DNA from 2 places in the Priestia sp. 3CA3 genome. Region 1 is predicted to be linked to the other one. Evidence: a T-box and tRNA genes for the amino acid it is inferred to sense, from the RefSeq annotation. Region 1 holds a T-box; the other holds one or more tRNA genes.
The links. The T-box of region 1 lies ahead of AC1VNJ_RS01125 (valine--tRNA ligase). A T-box ahead of a tRNA ligase gene usually reads a tRNA of that ligase, here a tRNA-Val.
Positions count from the first base shown of each region.

Region 2: it has a tRNA-Val gene. The T-box ahead of AC1VNJ_RS01125 (valine--tRNA ligase) is inferred to sense a tRNA for this amino acid. The anticodon was not compared.

Region 1 covers NZ_JBXENJ010000001.1:222,571-233,773, reverse strand. The annotation lists gene AC1VNJ_RS01125 (valine--tRNA ligase) at 1-2,152, opposite strand, end outside; T-box leader at 2,235-2,479, opposite strand; gene AC1VNJ_RS01120 (hypothetical protein) at 2,710-2,907, shown strand; gene ysxE (spore coat protein YsxE) at 2,919-3,968, opposite strand; gene spoVID (stage VI sporulation protein D) at 4,046-5,185, opposite strand; gene hemL (glutamate-1-semialdehyde 2,1-aminomutase) at 5,333-6,622, opposite strand; gene hemB (porphobilinogen synthase) at 6,639-7,619, opposite strand; gene AC1VNJ_RS01095 (uroporphyrinogen-III synthase) at 7,637-8,410, opposite strand; gene hemC (hydroxymethylbilane synthase) at 8,410-9,342, opposite strand; gene AC1VNJ_RS01085 (cytochrome C assembly family protein) at 9,356-10,189, opposite strand; gene hemA (glutamyl-tRNA reductase) at 10,204-11,203, opposite strand, start outside.
Region 2 covers NZ_JBXENJ010000003.1:342,151-353,353, forward strand. The annotation lists gene AC1VNJ_RS11070 (YflT domain-containing protein) at 1-330, opposite strand, end outside; gene AC1VNJ_RS11075 (amino acid permease) at 777-2,213, shown strand; gene AC1VNJ_RS11080 (copper homeostasis protein CutC) at 2,149-2,778, opposite strand; gene AC1VNJ_RS11085 (DEAD/DEAH box helicase) at 2,843-4,288, opposite strand; tRNA gene AC1VNJ_RS11090 (tRNA-Val) at 4,457-4,528, opposite strand; gene AC1VNJ_RS11095 (arylamine N-acetyltransferase family protein) at 4,863-5,618, shown strand; gene AC1VNJ_RS11100 (Lrp/AsnC family transcriptional regulator) at 5,646-6,095, opposite strand; gene AC1VNJ_RS11105 (YitT family protein) at 6,268-6,888, shown strand; gene AC1VNJ_RS11110 (DUF1349 domain-containing protein) at 6,927-7,538, opposite strand; gene AC1VNJ_RS11115 (GntT/GntP/DsdX family permease) at 7,693-9,021, opposite strand; gene AC1VNJ_RS11120 (NCS1 family nucleobase:cation symporter-1) at 9,291-10,817, opposite strand; gene gntK (gluconokinase) at 11,096-11,203, opposite strand, start outside.

The DNA.
Region 1 (11,203 bases):
GCTCAGCGCGTACTTCCGGCCATTTAGCTACTGTAATTGATTCACCTTCATGCGGCAAGCTTTGCCAAATTTCTTCAGTAATAAACGGCATGAATGGATGTAAAAGTCGCATTGTGTTATCAAGTACATAAGCTAAAATTGAGCGAGTGGTCTTTTTAGCTGCTTCATCTTCTCCGTAAAGAGGAAGTTTAGCCATTTCAATGTACCAATCGCAGAAGTCATCCCAAATAAAGTTATAAAGAATGCGTCCAACTTCACCAAATTCATATTTGTCAGCTAATTTTGTTACGTGCTCAATCGTTTCATTTAAGCGCGTTAAAATCCATTTATCCGCAACTGACTTTTCGCCTGATAAATCAAGCTCTTCAAATGTGATGCCGTCCATGTTCATTAATGCAAAACGAGAAGCATTCCAAATTTTATTTGCAAAGTTCCACGTCGCTTCGACTTTTTCAAAGCTGAAGCGTAAATCTTGTCCCGGTGAGCTTCCTGTAGATAAGAAATAGCGAAGAGAATCTGCACCGTATTTCTCGATTACTTCCATTGGATCTACGCCGTTACCAAGTGATTTACTCATCTTACGACCTTCAGCATCTCGTACAAGACCGTGAATAAGTACATCGTCAAACGGACGTTTACCCGTAAATTCAAGACCTTGGAAAATCATACGAGATACCCAGAAGAAAATAATGTCGTAGCCCGTTACAAGCACATTTGTTGGGTAGTAGCGTTTGAAATCAGCTGCATCCACATCCGGCCAGCCCATTGTTGAGAACGGCCATAGCGCTGAACTGAACCATGTGTCTAATACATCTGAATCCTGTTCCCAGTTTTCGATATCTGCTGGAGCCTCATGATCTACGTATACTTCTCCAGTTTCTTTATGATACCAAGCTGGAATGCGATGTCCCCACCAAAGCTGACGCGAAATACACCAGTCGCGAATATTTTCCATCCAGTGTAAGTATGTCTTTTCAAAACGATCAGGCACAAAGTTTACTTTTTCTTCTTGTTTTTGAAGATCTACTGCTTTATCTGCTAACGGCTGCATTTTTACAAACCACTGAGTTGATAAATAAGGTTCAACAACGGCACCGCTTCGTTCACTGTGACCTACTGAATGCATGTGGTCTTCAATGTTGAACAATACGCCGTCTTCTTGAAGGTCTTTAACAATTTGCTTACGGCAAGCAAAACGATCCATTCCTTCATATTTACCTGCTTTGTCATTCATCGTGCCATCTTGATTCATCACTAAAATACGCTCTAAATTATGACGGTTTCCAATTTCAAAATCGTTCGGGTCATGAGCAGGCGTAATTTTTACCGCACCAGAACCAAATTCCATATCTACATAATCATCGCCTACGATTGGAATTTCACGACCTACAATCGGAAGGACAACCTTTTTGCCGATTAAGTGCTTATAGCGATCATCTTCAGGGTGAACAGCTACAGCCGTATCTCCTAGCATTGTTTCAGGACGAGTTGTTGCGATTTCAATATGTCCAGAACCATCTGCCAACGGATAGCGCATATGATAAAACGCACCTTGTACATCTTTGTAAATAACCTCGATGTCTGAAAGAGCTGTTTTTGTAGCTGGATCCCAGTTAATAATATATTCTCCGCGATAGATTAACCCTTTTTTGTAAAGCGTTACGAATACTTCGCGCACTGCTTTAGAAAGGCCTTCATCAAGCGTGAAGCGCTCGCGTGAATAGTCTAAGCCAAGTCCTAGCTTCGACCACTGCTGGCGAATAAAGCTTGCATATTCTTCTTTCCATTTCCACGTTTCGGCTACAAAATTTTCGCGGCCTAGATCGTAGCGGCTTTTCCCTTCGCTGCGAAGCTTTTCTTCTACTTTTGCCTGCGTTGCAATCCCCGCATGGTCCATGCCAGGAAGCCATAAAACGTCATAGCCTTGCATGCGCTTCATACGCGTTAAGATGTCTTGTAACGTTGTATCCCAAGCGTGGCCTAAATGCAGCTTGCCCGTTACGTTTGGGGGTGGAATTACAATTGTATATGGCTCTTTTTCAGGGTCATTTGTTGCTTCAAAAAACTTCCCGTCTAACCAATACTGATAACGATTTTCTTCAACGGCTTTTGGATCATACTTCGTTGGAAGAGTCACTTCTTTTTCAGACATAATGTATACCTCCATAATATAAAGTTTCAGTCTTTAGAAACTGTGTAAAGCTTTTATAAACATAAAAAAACTCCTTTCCTAATAAAAGGACGAAAGGAGTTGATTTCGCGGTACCACCTTTTTTTATAGACGTATCCCGTTTGATAAGCCTATACACTTCATTTCATAACGGTTGATTAACCGGCTTTTTCTACTGAGCTATGCAGCTGTTCAAAAAAGCTACTCATAGGCGACATTCCGAGTGCACATTCTTAAGAAATCTCACAGCAGCTGATTTCTCTCTCTGAAAGACGAACATCCCGTACTCTTCCTATTCACTGTATTTATGTATGAATTTCTCTTAATTATACTATATGAAAAAATGTTGAATCGTCAATAATCTTCTCCATTTTTTTATGATTATATTCATAATTTTTTTGTTCTGCTCTTTATTTTTTCATTCACTCGCTAATTTTGGAAATAAAATGAAAAGTCCGCTCAAAAAAATGGCACCATTTCTTTCTTTTTTCATATACTTACTTTAACCTGGGCACGTGGATTGAAAGGGGCATGTACAAATGAAGAAACGAATAAATGTAAATTCGTATCAGCTGCAGCGGTGGCTCAAAACAGCAGGAGCGGCTTGTGGACAGTTTATTGTTCCTTTAACAATTTTTCAAGGTATACGTACACTATTCTTCCCCACAACCTTTGATGTACTGTTGTTGGCACTTCTTGCCATACTAGCGGTTGCTTTATATTCGGACTGGATTTAAAAACCCAAGCGCTATTCGTTCGCTTGGGCTTGTGCAGCTGCTTCCGCTGCCATTTTTTTTTGCTGATCTACTTCAAATATTTTAATATTGAGCTGTTCAATGTTTTTCGTCAGCCAGTATGCTCGAATAAATGACTGCATATGTTCAAGCTCCGTTTTACTTTCTTTATGCTGCCTATATTGAACGATACACTGATACAAGGGTTCTGGAAACGCTAAATAACTGTGCAAAAGCAGTCTTTCCTCTTCTCTGAGAGCAAAATGTTTTTCATACGTACTAAACCACTCATAGCTGTCATAGGTAGTTACTGGGTACGTGCGAAGAGTACGAAAATAAAATGAGACCAAATCATAAATCGGTGAAGCATCTTTTGCATGTTCAAAGTTAATAAAAAAACCATTTCCCCGTTCGTCATAGATAAAATGTTTAGCCGATAGCTTTCCATGAGACGTAACCAGCCGGATCTTTTCCTTTTCTTCCATTTCATCGTTCCACTGATCGAGCTTTCCAAAACCAAACTCAAGCGCTCTTGTCATTTCATAATAAAATGTACAGTAATGCAATTCAAACGGGGACATATACACTTTCTTCTCGCATTCTACTACGTACTGCTTCAGCTCTTCCTGACGTTTTTCCCACGTTTCTTTCATCGATGTATAATGATTTTCTATATCTTCTTTTTTTACTTCTACTTCCTGCGCCGAAGCACCGTGAAGCTTAGCAAGCTCTTGAAATAATTTATGATATCGAATATCACGCTCTTCGGTTGGGTTATTTGGGAGCCACGGCATTAAGTAATACGAGCCGCTTTCATCTGAAACAATGGGCTGAGAACGCTTCGTTTGATAAATAGGGACAAAGCCCATCCACCCTTTTTGATACACGTTCTGCAACTTTTGAATGAAGTTCTGATTTCGCTCTTGATGATTCGCCATTTCTTTAAGCGCAAATACGCCAGTTTTTGTATAGACTTTTTTTACTTTTCCGTGGTCTTCGATAAAGTCAACATCTAAGTCATATTCTTTTAACAATACTTTGTAGTCTGCTACTGTCCGCTGCATCTATATTCTCCTTCCTCGTAAAAAATAAAGAAAACAGTTAAGACATTATATGCGTCAAAACTGTTTTCTTTCCGACTTTAACGAACGGGAATATTTAAGATGCTTCCTTCTTCCAGCTCATATTCATCTCCTAAATTATTCACTCGTAAAATGTTTTGTACATTCGTATTATAGCGGTTTGCTATCGTATCAAGCGAATCTCCGTCTTGAACAATACAAAGCTTCCACGTTGAAAAAGCTTCTTCTTCCCGCGAAAAGAGCTTTGTTAAATAAAGGGCGTTTTCATTTCGGCCGCTTTCATTTTCTTCTTTCCGAAATTCAACAATAATCTTTTCCTTTTCTTGCTCAGCCTCTTGTTGAACGTCAGCATACGTATTTAATTCACTAGCTTGCGATTCTTCGAAGCTTTCTTGCTCTTGACGAAGCTGAAAGAGCTCAATCACGTTGTCTTCTCTTTCTTCCTCGATTGGTGCCTCTTTTTTCACTTCGACTTCAAATGGTTCATATGCTTCCTCTTCATATTCCACGACCGGCTCAGCACGAGATTCTTTTTTAAATACAGATGAAAAATAACTAGGAGGCTTTTCTGAATGATCTTCTTCAATAGCCTCTGCCTCTAAAAGTGCGGGAGCTTCACGATAGCTTACGTCAAACTCTTGCTCCTCTTGTTTCTCTTCTTCTTGAGCAAAGTTTTCAGTATATACCTCTTCAGCATCGTCTGCTTCTTCATAGGAGACGATGTGCTGTTCTTCCGCAAACTCTTCCTCTTCTTCTCGTTCTTGTTCTTCATGCTGTTCCCCGTACAATCCTGTGATGGACAAGTCAGCCATTAGCTGCAGCTGATTTGTGCCTGGTAATTCATAATCAAATAAATCAATAGATACATATACATCTTCAATACTTTGAATACGATTTTTAGGAATGGTAATATCAACAGGAAATTGATGTGATAATTCAGCCGTTCCGTCTTCACGGACAGAGATAGATTGCACTTGATTCTCATTTGTATATTCGCGTAACGAGTGCTCTCCCTCGTACGTTTCGTATTCACCTGTTAATTGTAATGCTCCTCGAATAGACACATATTGGTCATATTCTTGAATAGATACTTGAGGCTCTAAGGAGATAGACAAAAGTTGTGAGACTTCCTGTCCTTTTTGAAACCATACTGATTCTTCTACGGAAAAACGCAGACATGATAAATTATCCTGCGACAAATTGTTCTCCCCCTTCCAACACCCGCCAGGTAATAGCGCGGTCATTAAAGATGTATGAACAAATAAATTAAAATATGTCTTGAAAACTAAAAAAGCTTACGGAATCCTCCGTAAGCTTCTTTATAAAAGTTATTTCTATTTAGCTGTTTATCCACGCAACTTTGAAAAAGCTTTTTCAGCTGCTGCAATTGTATGTTCAATGTCTGCATCTGTATGAGAAGTTGATAAAAACATTCCTTCGAATTGAGAAGGAGGTAAAAACACGCCTTCATTAGCCATTTCACGATAGTAAGCTGCAAAATAATCTAAATTCGATGTTTTCGCTGTTTCGTAATTTATGACCTGTTCGTTTGTGAAGAAGAAACCGATCATTGAACCAGCTCGGTTTACGGTAAACGGCACATCATATTTTTCAGCTGCTGCCATCAATCCTTCTTCTAAGCGATCTGCTTTACGAATGAACTCATCGTAGGATTGAGGTGTCAGCTGTGTTAATGTCTCGTATCCAGCTGTCATCGCAAGCGGATTACCTGATAATGTACCTGCTTGATAAATCGGGCCGCTTGGTGCAACTCGCTCCATAATTTCAGCTTTACCACCGTAAGCACCTACTGGTAAACCACCACCGATTACTTTTCCTAAGCAAGTTAAGTCAGGCGTAATGTTGTAGTAGCCCTGTGCACAGTTGTACGCTACGCGGAACCCTGTCATTACTTCATCAAAAATGAGCAGTGAGCCATATTCTGATGTGATATCACGAAGCCCTTGTAAGAAACCGGGCTGAGGTGGTACCACACCCATATTTCCTGCTACCGGTTCAACGATTACTCCGGCAATGTCATCTCCGAATTCTTTAAAAGCATATTGTACGCTTTCTAAATCATTGTACGGCACTGTAATCGTGTTTTTAGCGATTCCTTCAGGCACTCCCGGGCTATCTGGTAGGCCTAACGTTGCAACGCCTGAGCCAGCTTTAATGAGAAGAGAGTCACCGTGTCCATGGTAACAGCCTTCAAATTTTAAAATTTTGTTGCGGCCCGTATAGCCACGCGCTAAACGCAGTGCGCTCATCGTTGCTTCCGTACCTGAACTCACCATACGGACGATTTCGATTGAAGGAACGCGCTCAATCACAACTTTAGCGAGCTCATTTTCAATTAATGTTGGTGCACCAAAGCTTGTACCAGATTCCGTTACTTTTTTTACTGCTTCAACTACTTGATCGTTGGAATGTCCGTGAATTAAAGGTCCCCATGATAAGACGTAGTCAATATATTTGTTGCCGTCAATATCGTAAATCGTAGCGCCTTTTCCTCGTTCCATAAAAATAGGATCCATATCTACTGATTTAAATGCACGAACAGGACTGTTTACTCCACCCGGCATTAGTTGCTGCGCTTCTAAAAAAGCTGCTTTTGACTTTTCATAACTTCTCATGTGTAAGCCTCCTTAATTACTTGTCAGATAACCAGCGTGCTGCGTCTTTAGCATGATACGTTACAATTAAATCCGCTCCTGCACGCTTCATGCTAATTAATTTTTCAAGAACAATCTCTTTTTCATTTACCCAGCCGTTTTGAGCTGCCGCTTTAATCATTGAATATTCACCGCTCACATTATAAGCCACTACAGGTAAATTAAACGTATTTTTCACATCGCGCATAATATCTAAATATGATAGAGCTGGTTTTACAATTAAGAAATCTGCTCCTTCTTCGACATCAGATTCCGCTTCTCGAAGTGCCTCTAAGCGATTAGCTGGGTCCATTTGATATGTTTTACGGTCTCCAAATTGAGGAGAAGAATGCGCTGCATCACGGAATGGTCCGTAAAAAGCAGATGCATATTTAACAGCATAAGACATCACCGGCACATCTTCAAATCCAGCTTCGTCTAGACCGTGGCGAATAGCTGCCACGAAACCGTCCATCATGTTTGAAGGCGCAATAATATCCGCTCCTGCTTTAGCTTGACTAACCGCTGTACGCGCTAATAAGTCAAGGCTAGGATCGTTTAAGATTTTTCCGTCTTCAATTACACCACAGTGGCCATGATCTGTGTATTGACACAAGCATGTATCTGCGATAACAACAAAATCTGGAAAATTTTCTTTAATTTGACGAATACCTTTTTGGACAATTCCGTGGTCATGGTATGCCTGTGAGCCGACCGCATCTTTTTCAGCGGGAACACCAAATACCATAGCTGACTTGATTCCTAAATCGACTAACTCTTGGATTTCATCATTCAAGTAGTCTAAAGAAATTTGATCCACACCTGGCATTGATTTTACAGCATTTCTTTTTTGTTCACCTTCTACAATAAAAATAGGATATATAAAGTCTTCCGGATGTAAATGTGTTTCACGTACAAGCGCACGCATATTTACAGAATTACGAAGACGACGATGACGTGTAAATTGTAAATCTTTCATGTTAAAATCCTCCTTTATTATTCAAAACAACTAACCAACATATCTATCATACCATTTATTGTGTATGTGTTAGGAACAAGATGCTTAATTCCATATTCGCTCGCTGTCTGACTCGTAATAGGACCAATGCAAACAACTTTGGTTTCATTTATAAGCTCAAGCCAATTCGGAATATCTTTAACTGACTCGACAAAAAATCTCACTGTAGAAGAACTTGTAAAAGTAATGGCATCAATTCCTGTTTCTAAATGTTGCTTAACCAAGCGTTCAGAGCCTTGATTTCGAATGGTCTGATATACAACTAAATCCGTTACCTCACACTCTTTTAACCCATCTTTTAAAACAGAGCGGGCTAATTGTCCTCGTACAAGGAGAACTCGCTCGTGATGTAACACATTTGCTTTTAACGACTCAAGAAGTGATTCGGCAACGTATTCTTTTGGAACAAGTTGCACGTTAACATCGTATTTTTCCAGCAATTTTGCGGTTTTTTCTCCAACCGCAGCCACTTTTAATCTTTTTAAAGCACTCCGACTGATATTTAACTCTTTTAGCCATTCAAAGAAAAAAGAAATGCCGTTTTGACTTGTAAAAACAATCCAATCAAAACAGTCAATCGACAGCAGGACATCTTCCACTTCTTTTTCATTGTTAGAACGTGCAAACGTGAGGACTGGTAAGCTTAAAGGTATGCCTCCAAGCTTTTTAATCTGTGCTGCAAATGAATGAGCCTGCTTCGCTTCTCTTGTAATCAAAACTTTTTTCAAAAAAAGAGGAGCCTCATGACTCATTATTTGTCCAGCTCCTCTTTTACGCGGTCAATTAAAAGCTTTGCTCCTTGAGATGTTAAGCGCCTAGCAGCTTCTGAACCGATAGCAACGGGGTCTTTTCCCGTAATGTGCTCTTTATAAATCGTTTTGCCATCAGGAGATGCGACTAGCGACGTTAGCTCAATATTTCCACCGTCTACTATACGCCCATATCCCGCAATCGGCACTTGGCATCCGCCTTCCATCTCTTTTAAAAATACGCGTTCAGCTCTAACAGCACGAGCCGTTTCATCATGATTTAGAGTTTGAAGAAGCGATAATAATTCATCGTCATTTTCTCGGCATTCGATAGCTAAAGCTCCTTGTCCTACAGCAGGAACACTTATTTCCGGCTCTAGGTACTGAGTGACCGTATCTCTCGACCAGCCCATACGAGATAGTCCTGCAGCGGCCAAGATAATCGCATCGTAATCTTCATTTTTTAATTTCTCTAGGCGTGTATCGATATTTCCTCGAATCCATTTAATTTCGATATCTGAACGCATAGATAGAAGCTGTGCCCCTCGACGCAAGCTGCTTGTCCCAATCACAGCACCGCTTGGCAGCTCCTCAAATCGCTCACCATTTTTTGAAATAAGCGCATCACGGTGATCTTCTCGTAAAGGAATACATCCAATCGTTAATCCTTCTGGCAAAACAGCCGGCATATCTTTCATACTATGAACGGCCATATCAATTTCTTTATCTAACATGGCTTGTTCAATTTCTTTTACAAAAAGACCTTTACCGCCTACTTTGGACAGCGTTACATTTAAAATTTTGTCCCCTTTTGTCACCATTTCTTTAATTTCAAACTCAAAAGGAAGACCTTGTTTTTTTAACTGTTCAATGACCCACTTGGTCTGTGTTAACGCAAGTTTGCTTCGACGAGAGCCGACAATAATTTTTCGCATGTTGTCCTCCTAATTACGAACCCCAAAAGTGAAAATTCGATAAACTGCCAAATAAAAAGAAATTAATAAGTAAGACTAAGAACAATCCAATATTCCACATCGCGATTGCCTTTCCTTGAATACCTCTACGCAGTCTAGCATACAAGTAAGCGCTGTATGCAACAAACATTAAAAATGAACCTAACACTTTTGTATCGTACCAATGAAAATCTACGTATTTAATATAAGCCCATATGATTCCTAAGATTAACGAAAGCAATAACAGCGGTACACCAATTAAAATTAATACATAGGACATGTAATCTAGCTTTGTTAAATCTTCAATTCTTAGCAAGCGCTTGCCCCATTTCTTCTTTTTCAATAAATTATACTGAACAAGATACAGAGCAGAAAAAACAAAAGAAACTGAAAAAGCGCCGTAAGATAAAATAGCCATGGTAATATGGATGATTAATAATTCTGACACAAGGCGCTCCGACTGGACAGCCGTGTATGTTTCAAGTGGAGCAAACGTATGAATAGCCATAATTAAGAAACCAATCACATTTGTAAAAAATACCATAAAATCAACGCGGAACAGGCGATTAATCACAAGCGAAAGAGTAATTAACACCCACGCGTAAAAATACAGCCCTTCAGAAACAGTAAGAATAGGAAACCTTCCCGTCTCAAACATTCGTAAAATTAAAAAGGCTGTTTGCAAAACCCACACAATAGAAAGTAACCAGAAGGCTATCGAGTTTGCCTTCCGGTTATTTTGTACAAAATCAATAAAATATAATAAAACGCTCACCGCGTATAAAATCACAATCAATTCATAGATTCTGGTTAATTCCATATCAACCATTATTCAATCCTCACTTAAGACTGATAAGCTACTGAATGAGACGTAATCGATGTATGAAGCTGCTCTTCTTTTTCTTTTTGCAAAGCAACTTCCTGTTCAATATTAAAAATCTTCATGAACAGCTCTAAAGACTCTTCAGCATGTTTCTCTCCAGCCAATTCTTTCGCGTGTAAAATTGGATCGCGAAGAAGTTGATTAATTATACTTTTTGTATGTTTATTTAACACTTTGCGCTCACGCTCAGATAAATCTGGGAGCTTACGATCAATGCTTTTCATCGTTTCAGCTTGAATGGTAAGTGCTTTTTGACGAAGTGCAGAAATAACAGGTACAACGCCTAATGTACCAAGCCAAGACTTGAAAGCAACAATTTCAGCTTCAAGCATAATTTCAATTTCATCCGCAGCTTTTTGACGCTCTTGCAAATTAGATTCTACAATCCCGTTTAAATCGTCGATATCGTATAAAAAGACCGTCTCTAGCTCATCTAGTTCTGGATCTAAGTCACGCGGAACGGCGATGTCTACCATAAACAATGGACGACCTTTACGCGTACGCTCTGCTTCACTCATCATTCGTTTCGTTACTACATAGTCATTAGCTCCTGTTGAACTAATTAAAATATCTGCTTCGCTTAAAGCATGTTGAAGATCAGCAAATGGTTTGGCTTCTCCAGAAAAACGGTTTGCTAGCTCCTGTGCCTTTTCAAATGTTCGATTCACTACCGTTACTTTTTTAGCTCCGCTGCCATATAAATTCTGCACGGCCAGCTGACCCATTTTTCCCGCACCAAGAATCAATACGTGTTTAGATGATAAGTCTCCAAAAATCTTTTTAGCAAGCTCTACGGCTGCGTAGCTGACAGAAACTGCATTCGCACCAATTTCTGTTTCATGATGAGCTTTTTTGGCTAATGTCACAGCTTGTTTAAACAGCTGGTTAAAAACCGTTCCAATTGTTTCTTCTTCTTGAGCAAGCAAAAAGCTTGAACGCACTTGTCCAAGAATTTGTGTT
Region 2 (11,203 bases), on a different contig from region 1:
TTTTCTTTCTCCCCTAGCAGCCACTACAATCGCACTGCCTTTCTTTAACTCTTCTTCATATTTTTTAGTTTCGTCTTTTGATAAGCCTAGCGAAGCCATTTTTGTTCGAAGCTCATCTTCTCTTGTTAAAAATAAACTCGCTGCTGAATGTAAAGGACCTTCTTCAGACAGTCGAATAATATTTGTGTCCGTGACTTCTGTTAAATTTTTAGAATTTTCCTTGTCATAGGTAAACACGTATACTTCATTTTTCTCAAAACCTTTATCTGCAAATTGATTAACTGCTTCGTTAATATTCGCTCCGTTTTCTACTACTTCAACATGTTTCATTATTTATAACCTCCTGTTTCTATCGCACATCTTTCTTTTATACTTAGTAAAAGAATGAACTTCTTACTACTATATATACCCGTTTTCAGAAAGGAAAACCCGCATTTAGCGCTTTACGGAGAGTTTGAATATCATTCCATATTATCCTTTAATTGTATTTACATCTCTTTTGATTAACGTATCTAAAACAATCATTCAGCTTATTTTCAGCTACCATTCATAAAAAATTCATCTGCATTGCTTATTATAATAAAGAAAAAAGGCGCTAATCAGGTACTTTCTACGCATAATGAATGTCTGTGTCAGAGTAAGCCGGATATGAATGCAACCATTCATATCCGGTTTTTTATATGAAAGAACTTCTAACAACATCCTGTCCTTGCACCTTATAACATACTATAATTCTCCGTATTAACTAAAAATTCAGGTTATATAGGAGGTTACAAATGAACAGCCATCCACAGCCACAGTTAAAAAAAGAGTTAAAGATCCGGCATATCACCATGATTTCTCTTGGAGGAATTATTGGCGCTGGATTGTTTATTGGAAGCGGATCACTCATTAACACCGCTGGACCCGGCTCTATTTTTTCGTACGCATTTGCTGGTTTACTCGTTATTTTAGTCATGCGAATGCTTGGAGAAATGTCTACTGCAAATCCTTCCAGCGGTTCGTTTTCCACTTATGCAAAAGAGGCATTAGGCCCTTGGGCCGGCTACACAATTGGCTGGCTCTACTGGTTTTTCTGGGTTATCGTTATTGCTGTTGAAGCCATTGCAGGTGCAAATATTATTCAATACTGGTTCCCGTCTTTACCGTCTTGGGGAGTTAGTCTGACTCTTACTTTTTTATTAACGATGACCAATCTGTACTCTGTTAAATCTTTCGGAGAATTTGAATATTGGTTTTCTCTCATTAAAGTTGTCAGTATCGTTCTTTTTTTACTTTTAGGTATTGCTATTATTTGTGGATTCATTCCAGGAATTGATTCTCCCGGCACTTCCAATCTTTTGCATAAAGGCGGCTTTTTACCGAATGGAATTAGCTCTGTATTTTTAGGAATCGCCCTTGTCATGTTCTCCTTTATGGGAACAGAAATTGTTGCAACCGCGGCAGGTGAATCTTCTCAACCTGAAAAAGCCATTACCATTGCGACCAATACCGTTATTTATCGTATTTTATTTTTCTATTTAGGATCTATTTTTATTTTAGTAACCGTTCTTCCGTGGAATTCATCAAGCCTAATGAAAAGCCCATTTGTCTCTATTCTTGAATTAGTAAACATACCGGCCGCCGCTCAAATTATGAACTTTATTATTTTAACAGCTGTCCTTTCTTGTCTGAATTCTGGTTTGTATACAAGCTCTCGTATGCTGTTTTCCATGTCTCAAAATGGTAATGCGCCAAAAAGCTTTTCAAAATTAAATAAAAAAGGCGTACCGGTTAGCGCGATATTAGCATGTACAGTTATTTCGTACATCAGCGTCATCTTTAACTATATTTCGCCAGATAAAATCTTTTTGTTCTTAGTGAATGCATCAGGCGGCGTAGCCCTTCTTGTGTACCTCGTTATTGCATTTTCACAAATTAAAATGAGAAAAAAATATGAAAAAGAAAACCCTGAAGCATTAAAAATTAAAATGTGGTTGTTTCCTTACTTAACTTACGCTACAATCCTTGCCATCACTAGTATCTTTATTGCCATGGCATTTATTGATTCATTGCGTTCGCAGTTCTTTTTAACTCTTTTAATTGCTTTACTCGTCGTAGGTTCGTTTTTCACTTTGACTAACATACTTTTGTCCCAGCCTCTTTTATTTAATCCGATAAATCTCCTACAATTTTTGTTCCGTGTAATTCAGTCGCCTGTGTGTCTTTTATAACCCGATCTGCGTTGCCTTCATGAATTCCTCCGCCGGGCAAAATAATAAGACGGTCATTGGCGTATGTGATCAGTTCTCGGATCACCTGCAAGTTTTGCAAAGCAGACCCTTTCCCACCTTTGGTCAAAATGCGGTCTGCTCCCATTTCACTAAGTATATCAATGGCTTTGTATTTATCTTTAATCTCATCAAATGCCATATGAAACGTAACGCTTAAAGGACGAGCTTCTGCTATTAATTCTTTAGTGCGTCCGTGATCGATTTCATTTTTTTCTGTTAATATGCCGAATACTACTCCGTTTACTCCAAGGTCTTTACATGCTTTAACGTCTTTTTTCATAATTTGAAATTCTGCTTCCCAATATACAAAGTTCCCGCTTCTTGGGCGAATAATCACGTTGATATCTGTATCAAGATGTTCACTTGCATGTTGAATGGTGCCGTAACTTGGCGTAGTGCCTCCTTGACTGAGATTGTCACATAATTCAATGCGGTCTGCTCCTAGCTTTTCGGCTTTTTTTGCCTGCTCATACCCTTCTACACACGCTTCTTTTATGTACTTCATACTTTCAACTCCTTTATTGGCTGTATAAATAAAGCCCATCTTTAAAAAGATGGACTTTCCTTTATTATTTAATCGCTTTATGAACTTTTAATTTCTTTCCTTTAATTGTTTTGTTTTTCATTGCTTGCAACACTTTGGGACCTTTTCCATTCAGAATCTCTACATACGAGACATTTTCTTGAATGGTAATAATTCCAATATCGTCTGCGGTTACTCCGTCTAATTTTGCGATTGTTCCTACAAAATCGACCGCTCGAATTTTCTTTTTCTTTCCGCCGTTAAAGTACAGCTTCATAATGTCTTTATTTAATGACTCGCTTTTATCTTTTTTAACTTCTGGACGCTCATTAATTTTTTCATTAAAAGCGAATGCTGCCTGCTGTACTTCTTCTTTAGAAGGAGGAGTAGATACTGGAATCGAAAAACCAATATATTCTTCAATTTCCGATAGCATTCTCTCTTCATAAGGCGTTACAAATGTGATAGCCTTCCCTTTTTTACCGGCACGTCCCGTTCTTCCCGTACGGTGAACGTAGCTTTCTTTTTCCAAAGGAAGGTCATAGTTAATAACGTGCGTGATATTATCAATATCAATTCCTCTCGCAGCTACATCTGTTGCTACTAAATAGCGGAATTTCCCTTTTTTGAAATCATTCATAACCTCAAAACGGTCTTCTTGCACCATTGCCCCATGAATTTTATCACAAGGATATCCAAGATCATCTAAATCATCTAACAGCGTATTTACCTGCTCTTGCGTGCGGCAAAAAATGATGCAGCTGTCTGGATTTTCTACTGTAGTTACGTCTTTCAGCAGTTCAAATTTACGTTCATTTTGTACTGTTATAACAGAATGGTCAATCGTGCTTGTTGTTAATCCGTTCGCTTTGATTTCAACATCAACCGGCTTCTTCATATATTTGCGAGACAGCTCTTCAATATCTTCAGGAAGCGTAGCCGAGAAAAGCATCGTTACACGCTCACTAGGAAGATGTTGAATAATTGCTTCCACTTGATCAATAAAACCCATATTTAGCATTTCGTCTGCTTCATCAATAACCAAATAACGAATTTTCTCTAATGCAAGCGTTTCTTTTTCTATATGATCAAGCACTCGTCCAGGCGTTCCCACGACAATATGTGTTTTTTGCTTTAATTCTACTTTTTGCTTGGCAAATGGTGATTTTCCATAGACAGCTGCTGCTTTAATTCTCTTAAAACGGCCGATATTGGTAATATCTTCTTTTACCTGTGCAGCCAGCTCTCGTGTAGGCGTTAACACTAAGGCCTGGGGCTTATTTTCTTCCCAATTAACTAATTCACACAGTGGAATGCCAAAGGAAGCCGTTTTTCCACTTCCTGTTTGAGACTTCACGACAACATCTCTTTCTTCTAGCGCGATGGGAAGCACCTTGCTTTGTACTTCCGTAGGATGATTGTATTGCAGGCTAGAAAGTGCCTTAGCTACCTTGTCACTAAGACCGTATTGACTAAAACTTCTTTGATTCATTTTGTACCCTCATTTATTTTAAATTAGTGATTATCTTTATCATGACCTGATGCACTATGTTTCATTATACTTTAATTCTTCTATGCGCGCTCAAGATTTAATATAGCATTGGTTTGTTAAGCCAAAGAGAAAAGCCGCTCTCTTATTAATAAGAAAACGGCTTTGGTATGAGCGATGAGGGATTCGAACCCCCGACCCCATCCCTGTCAAGGATGTATTCTCCCACTGAACTAATCGCTCGTAATATGTATTGACTATATTATAGAAAGAGTTATCCAATTTTGTCAACTATTTTTCCACAGTCCCCAAGTTGGAAGAACCGTCTTTACTTTTGATAAACTAAAAACATGCCATAAAGGAGCATGACGGGATGAAAGCACACGCTGAATTTTATTTTGATTTTGTCTGTCCACTATGTTTTCTAGCCACTAATCCTTTAAGAGAAGTCAGTAAAGAACAAAAAGCTGAGATTGAAAGAATTTACTTCCAAAGAAACCATTGAAAAAACGCTGTTACATGAATATTCTGCTAAGCTTAAAGACAAAGAGAAATGATTCACTAAGAGGTGTATTTGATGAATATTAATTATTATTTTAGTCGGTTTTTAGCTAAGAAACCGGATAGTCCAACGTATGAAAACTTAGCTGCTTTACAGAACAAGCATATGCTTCATGTTCCGTTTGAGAACTTAGACGTTTTGTCTCAAACTCCTATTATCATTGATTTAGAACGGATCTTTCAAAAAGTAATTGTAAATTTGCGCGGAGGATTTTGCTACGAATTAAACGGTTTATTTGGCTGGCTGTTAAAAGAAAGCGGTTATGAAGTCTCGTACGTTTCAGCTACCGTCAAAAAACCCGATGGCACGTGGACCATTGAAGGAAGTCACGCTACAAACCTTGTGACGGTTAAAAATCAGTCTTATATCGTAGACGTTGGATTTGGAGATTCTGTTCGCAAGCCAATGCCTTTAAATGGCGAAGTAGTAAGAGATGTAAGCGGCTCTTATCGTATGACAAACGTTGCTGAGCATATGTATGATTTGCAGCGATGGGAAGATGATGTATGGAAAACGCTGTACCGTGTGTCTACGCTTCCTAAGAAACTGACAGACTTTACTCCCATGTGTGAGTTCAATCAAACGTCAGCTGATTCTCCGTTTGTACACAAACGCCTTGTTACGATCGCAACACCTACAGGGCGAATTACCCTCTCTGGTGAAACACTAACTGTAACAGACAGCGGAAAAAAGACGAAAAGAAACGTTTCAGAAGAAGAAGTTCCTGATATTTTGCAAAATCATTTTTATATTATTAAAGGGTTTTATTAATATGTCCTTACACAAAAAACCGGCCTCTTATGGGGTCGGTTTTTGTATAGGAGTAATCATCCTGTTTTCTACAGGCGACTTTAAAATAATTGAGGTATTCACATTTCCATAAGGAATCAGTTCATCCACGAGCATTCTAAGTCCATCCATTCCAGACACGGCTGCTTTGATAAAATAAGAAACCGGTCCCGTTACGCGATGACATTCAAGCACATCTTCATTTTGCTCAATAAAGTCTTCAAATTCCTCTGGTTTTCTTTTTAATTCGCTTACTTGAATAAACAGCTGTGTATCTCTCCCTAAAGCTTTCGGAGACACCGTAGCGCTGAAACGCTGTATCACTCCTCGTTCCTGAAGGCGCTGCAGCCTTTCTGATACGCTCGGACGGCTAAGAGCCAGCTTTTTTGATAAATCACTAATCGTCATACGCCCGTCTCTTTGCAAAATAGACAATAATTGTGCATCGATTTGATCCATACAAACCTTTCCTTTCAAAATGAATATAATAAATAAAATCTTTATTCAAGTTGATAACAGAACAAGTATTATTTCCTTCATTTATACATGTGTTTTCTTTATTTAATATCCTATCATTAAAGTAGATAATTGAAAATGAAAATTCCGAAAAAACAAACAAAGGGGTTTATTTATGAAAAAAGTTTTATGGATTATTCTTGGATGTACGATTGCAAGTATTGGTGTTCTTATCTTGCGGCACTCTCACGTAGTGACGGGGGGAACAGCTGGTCTGTCTCTTAGCTTGTCATATGCCCTTCCTTTGTCGTTTGCGGTGATTTTTTTTCTCATTAATATTCCTTTTTATCTCTTTTCCTTCTTTCAAATGGGATGGAAATTTACCGTCACAACTATAGGATCAGTGTCTTTGCTATCACTTCTCACTTCACTCGATCACTTGCTTCCTGCTTTTACACTTCCCAGTCTGATGGGTGCTGTTACGGGCGGACTAATTGCCGGTCTTGGCTTATCCATTTTATTTATGAACGGAGCTTCTCTTGGGGGTGCTAATATTCTAGCGTTATTCGCGCAGCGAAAATTCGGTTGGGATCCTGGAAAAGTGAATTTTTCATTTGATTTCCTCGTCGTGCTGTCGAGCATGTATTCAATTGGATTTTCAAAAGGAATTTTCTCTGTTATGTCCATTGCGATTACAGGGTTTGTCATCAGCTATTTCAAACAAAAAATTGCTTTACACAATCAATCGACACCCACTGCTGCCACACAGCCTTTAGATAATGTACTCTCTAAATAAAAAACACGATTTAGCTGTGACTAAATCGTGTTTTTCGTTTAAAGCTTTTCTACTTTTATAAAATCAAATTGGGCCTCATATCCTTCTCCTTGAGGACTACAAGCGTAAATCCCAACTTGAACAGGTTCTTTGGATGAGTGCAATAAGTGAGCGAGTCGGAGCTGAGTCCAGGAATCTCCATCACTTGAATAACAAACGGTGTAATCATCATTTTTGCGCTGAATTTTAAAATAAAGCGCTGATTTGTTTTGAGTAAAATTTTGACTGGACCAATCTGAGAAGCCCTGGTTGGTTACGACTGCTCCTAATTGGTTAGGGCCATCGGGATTGTATTCAACTGACGTTTTGATCCACGTATCTTTTGATACACGAATCATGAGACCTGCTTGATCGTAGCGATTAACTGGATATGTATGCACCTTTGTCATGATTTCAAAGTCGCCTTCTACTTCACGATAAAGAAAGTGTCCATTGTCCGCTTCAAAGCCATAATGAGTACGCTGCCAAAAATCTGTTTTAGCGTCTGTTTTAATCACTAATCGATTCGTTTCCGTATCAATTTGAAATTGAGCTGGTGGACAATACCAAGAAACGTCTGAATCTAATTTTCCTTCTGAAAAGTTTGTGAAAAATACTAGTTGATTACTCACTCTCTGTCATTCCCTTCTTAGAAGCTATTGTTCTTCTATTTCTATTTTGCCATAATTTAACGAATAAATAAAATATTTTGATTATTTTTCTAGTAAATTCTTTTCTTTCATAAAAAAATAAGACTCTTTTACATAGAGTAAAAGAGTCTTATTTTTAGATTATTGCATTTAGAATAAGTGCTCCTGCAAAAGCAATAAAGGATAGAAGCGTTTCCAGAACAGTCCATGTTTTGAACGTTTCTTTTACTGTTAATCCTAAATACTCCTTCACCATCCAGAATCCAGCATCATTAACGTGAGAGAACATTAGTGAACCCGCGCCCGTAACAATAACCAGAAGTTCTAAATTAACACCAGACATGTGCTCAATGATCGGTGAAACAATACCCGCCGCTGTTGTTAATGCAACTGTTGCTGAACCTGTAGCGATACGGATTAATCCAGCAATTAAAAATGCAAGTACAAGTGGTGATAGAGATAGATGTTCAGACATTTGACCAATCGTTGTACCTACTCCACTATCGATTAATACTTGTTTGAAGCCACCGCCTGCACCAATAATCAAGACAATAGATCCTACAGGAAGCAAGCATTCTTCCGTTAGTTTTTTAATCACATCTTTTGTCATACCTTGACGTTTTCCAAGCAGGTAAAACGCTGCAAAACAAGAAATTAAAAGTGCAATTAATGGACTTCCTATTAATTCTACAAACTTCACTACGCCGCTTGGCAATCCGTTAATAATAGGCACTATTGCTGCTAAAACCATTAATAAAACAGGAAGTAAAATAACAAAGAATGAAACGCCTGTACCAGGAAGATCTTTAGATGTTGTCGTGATACGAATTAAATCCGGCTCTCCTTCTGGAATTACTCGTTTGTTAACCCATTTTGCAAAAACTGGTCCAGCGATAACTGCTGCTGGAATTGAAATGATTAACGCGTATAAAAGCACTTTCCCCGTATTTGCTCCGTAAATACTAATAGCTGCCATCGCTCCCGGATGAGGAGGAACGAGACCGTGAACAATTGATAATCCTGCAATAACTGGCAGAGCAATGAATAATATATTTTGTTTTGTTGTTTTATGAATCGAAATAACTAAAGGCAGTAAGATTAAAATTCCTACTTCGAAGAAAACAGGAATACCAATAATGAAACCTGCTACTAGCATTGCCCAAGGCAATCTTTTCACACCGAATATTCTTACAAAATAATCCGCTACCTGCATGCCAGCGCCTGAATCAGCCATCAGCTTACCTAAAATTGTTCCCAGTGCTAAAATTCCTACTAAGTGTCCTAAAACACCGCCCACTCCCGTTTCGTAAGCGGCAACAATTTTATCCATTGATAACCCAGAAGCAATTGCTAAAAACAAACTCGCAACCGTTAAACTGATAAACGCATGCCATTTAAAAACTGAAACACCTACAATAACAATAACAATTGCGACAACCGTAATAGCTAATAAGTATGCATCCATCTTGCTTTCCACCTTCCCTTTAAGTAAACGCTTTCTTTATGTAGCAAAAAAGCTCTAAACCTGTTAATTTTTTAAAAAATACGTTTTAATTATCGAAATCGTTTACATTAATTAAATCAGAAAACGATTTCATCTTTTTATTACTTAAATTATATGAAAAAAAAATTCTTAAATCAATAAAAAAACTCAAAAAAATTTTATCAATTTTCTTCCATAGAGTTTCAACGCACAAAAAAATCCAATCATGTTAATGATTGGATTTATCTTATTTATTTAGTGATGGTGGGATCAGCGGTTTGACTGTCGATAATTGGTTTTTCGCTTGTTTTTAACGTTATTTCTTCATATTCTCCCGGCGCTAATACACTTTTATCTCCTCTCATGAGATACGTATAGGCGATGATAGAAATGAATAGACCAAATGTCCAGGCATTATCCCATAAAAAGCGCAGTCCAGGAATCAGTAAGCCTAAAACAGGTATGGCCACGCCAATTACTAATGCATAAATACCGTTTTTATTAAAACCAGTTGAATAACTATAGCGACCGTTTACCTCGTATAAATCCTTTAATGCCATCTGTCTCCTTCTTACAAGCCAGTAGTCAGCAATGGCGATCCCGTCTATAGGACCAAGCAGCGCTCCGTATGTTCCAAGCCATCCAAAGATATAATTCCCGAAATTAGACATGATGTACCATGGCTGAAGCAAAATAGCAAAGATACCGGTTACTAGCGCTCCCATCGCAAACGTGATTTTCTTTGGATTCAGATTCTCAATTGCACGGGCCGGCGCCACAATATTTGCTCCCACATTAATCGTTAAAGAAGAAAGCACGATAACGATTGTTCCTAAGAAAATGATAAACGGAGGGAATTTAGCTACTAACGCCACTGGATCCCAAATAGCTTCTCCGAATATAACGATGGTTGCCGAGGTAACAGCAATTCCAATAAATGAAAAAACACTCATCGTCAACGGCAAGGAGAAGGTTTGCGCAACCATTTGGGATTTCTGGCTTCTAGCATATCGACAAAAATCCGGAATGTTCAAAGCGAGCGTAGCCCAAAATGCAATGACTCCGGTTAAAGCAGGGAAAAATACAGCTAGAAATTCTCCGGTGGATGTAAATTTAGAAGGCGTAGATAAAATGGGTCCCCACCCTCCTGAGTTTGTATAAGCCCATATAAAAAGAATAATAGCTGAAATACCAATAACCGGAGCAGCAATCGCTCCTAACACTTTAATTGCTTGCGGTCCTTTATACGCCACTCCTACATTTAAAAGCCAAAAGAGAGCAAATACAATGGCTGTATGACCAGCTAAACCATTCCAAGATGAAAATGAAGCGCTTAGCAGTGTATCAATTGCTTCCGTTCCAATCCATGTATTAATTCCAAACCATCCAGCAGCCACAATAGCCCTAGCCAGTGCTGGGATATGTGCTCCTTTATCTCCAAACCACAGGCGGGCAAATACCGGATAAGGAATGCCAAACTTGGTTCCAGCGTGAGAATTAAGCAAAATAGGAATAAGAACAATTACATTTCCTAAAAAGATTGTACCAATTGCCTGCCACCAGTTCATTCCAAGCGTCATCATTCCGCTCGCCATTGTGTAAGCTGGAATACACAGACACATCCCAATCCAAAGCGTGGCAAAGTTAACTCCTTTCCAAGAATGTTCTTTCATCGTAGTAGGACGTAAATCTTCATTCCAAAGATCGCTTCCGCTCAGCTGATTGTGCGTCTCATCTGTGAGCGTCACAATTCCATCTTGCTCGATTTGTGTTTTCATCCATAAAACCCCTTTTCATAAAATAAGTTCATTTCAAAAAACAAATTTTATTTGAATTTTCTGAAATATAAAGGCGTTTGTGACGATTCCTTCTAGTATGTGATAAATACTAACGTTATTCCTTATTATATTTAATGCGAAACAGGGATACACTGGACAAATTGTAACATTATTTGAGGGAACTTTTATATATTGTGTAGTGTTAACTCTTTTGGTTGTTAGATAACCTAACACACAAAAAATCATCGCCTGAAAGCTTCAAGCGATGATTTTTGAACTTAATGTACGTATTTTTTTTGAAAAGCCGTAATGCTTTCGTATTCTTCTTTAAATAAACGAGCCAAACGAATATAGATAGTCGTTAACTCTTTATATACTTCACTGTT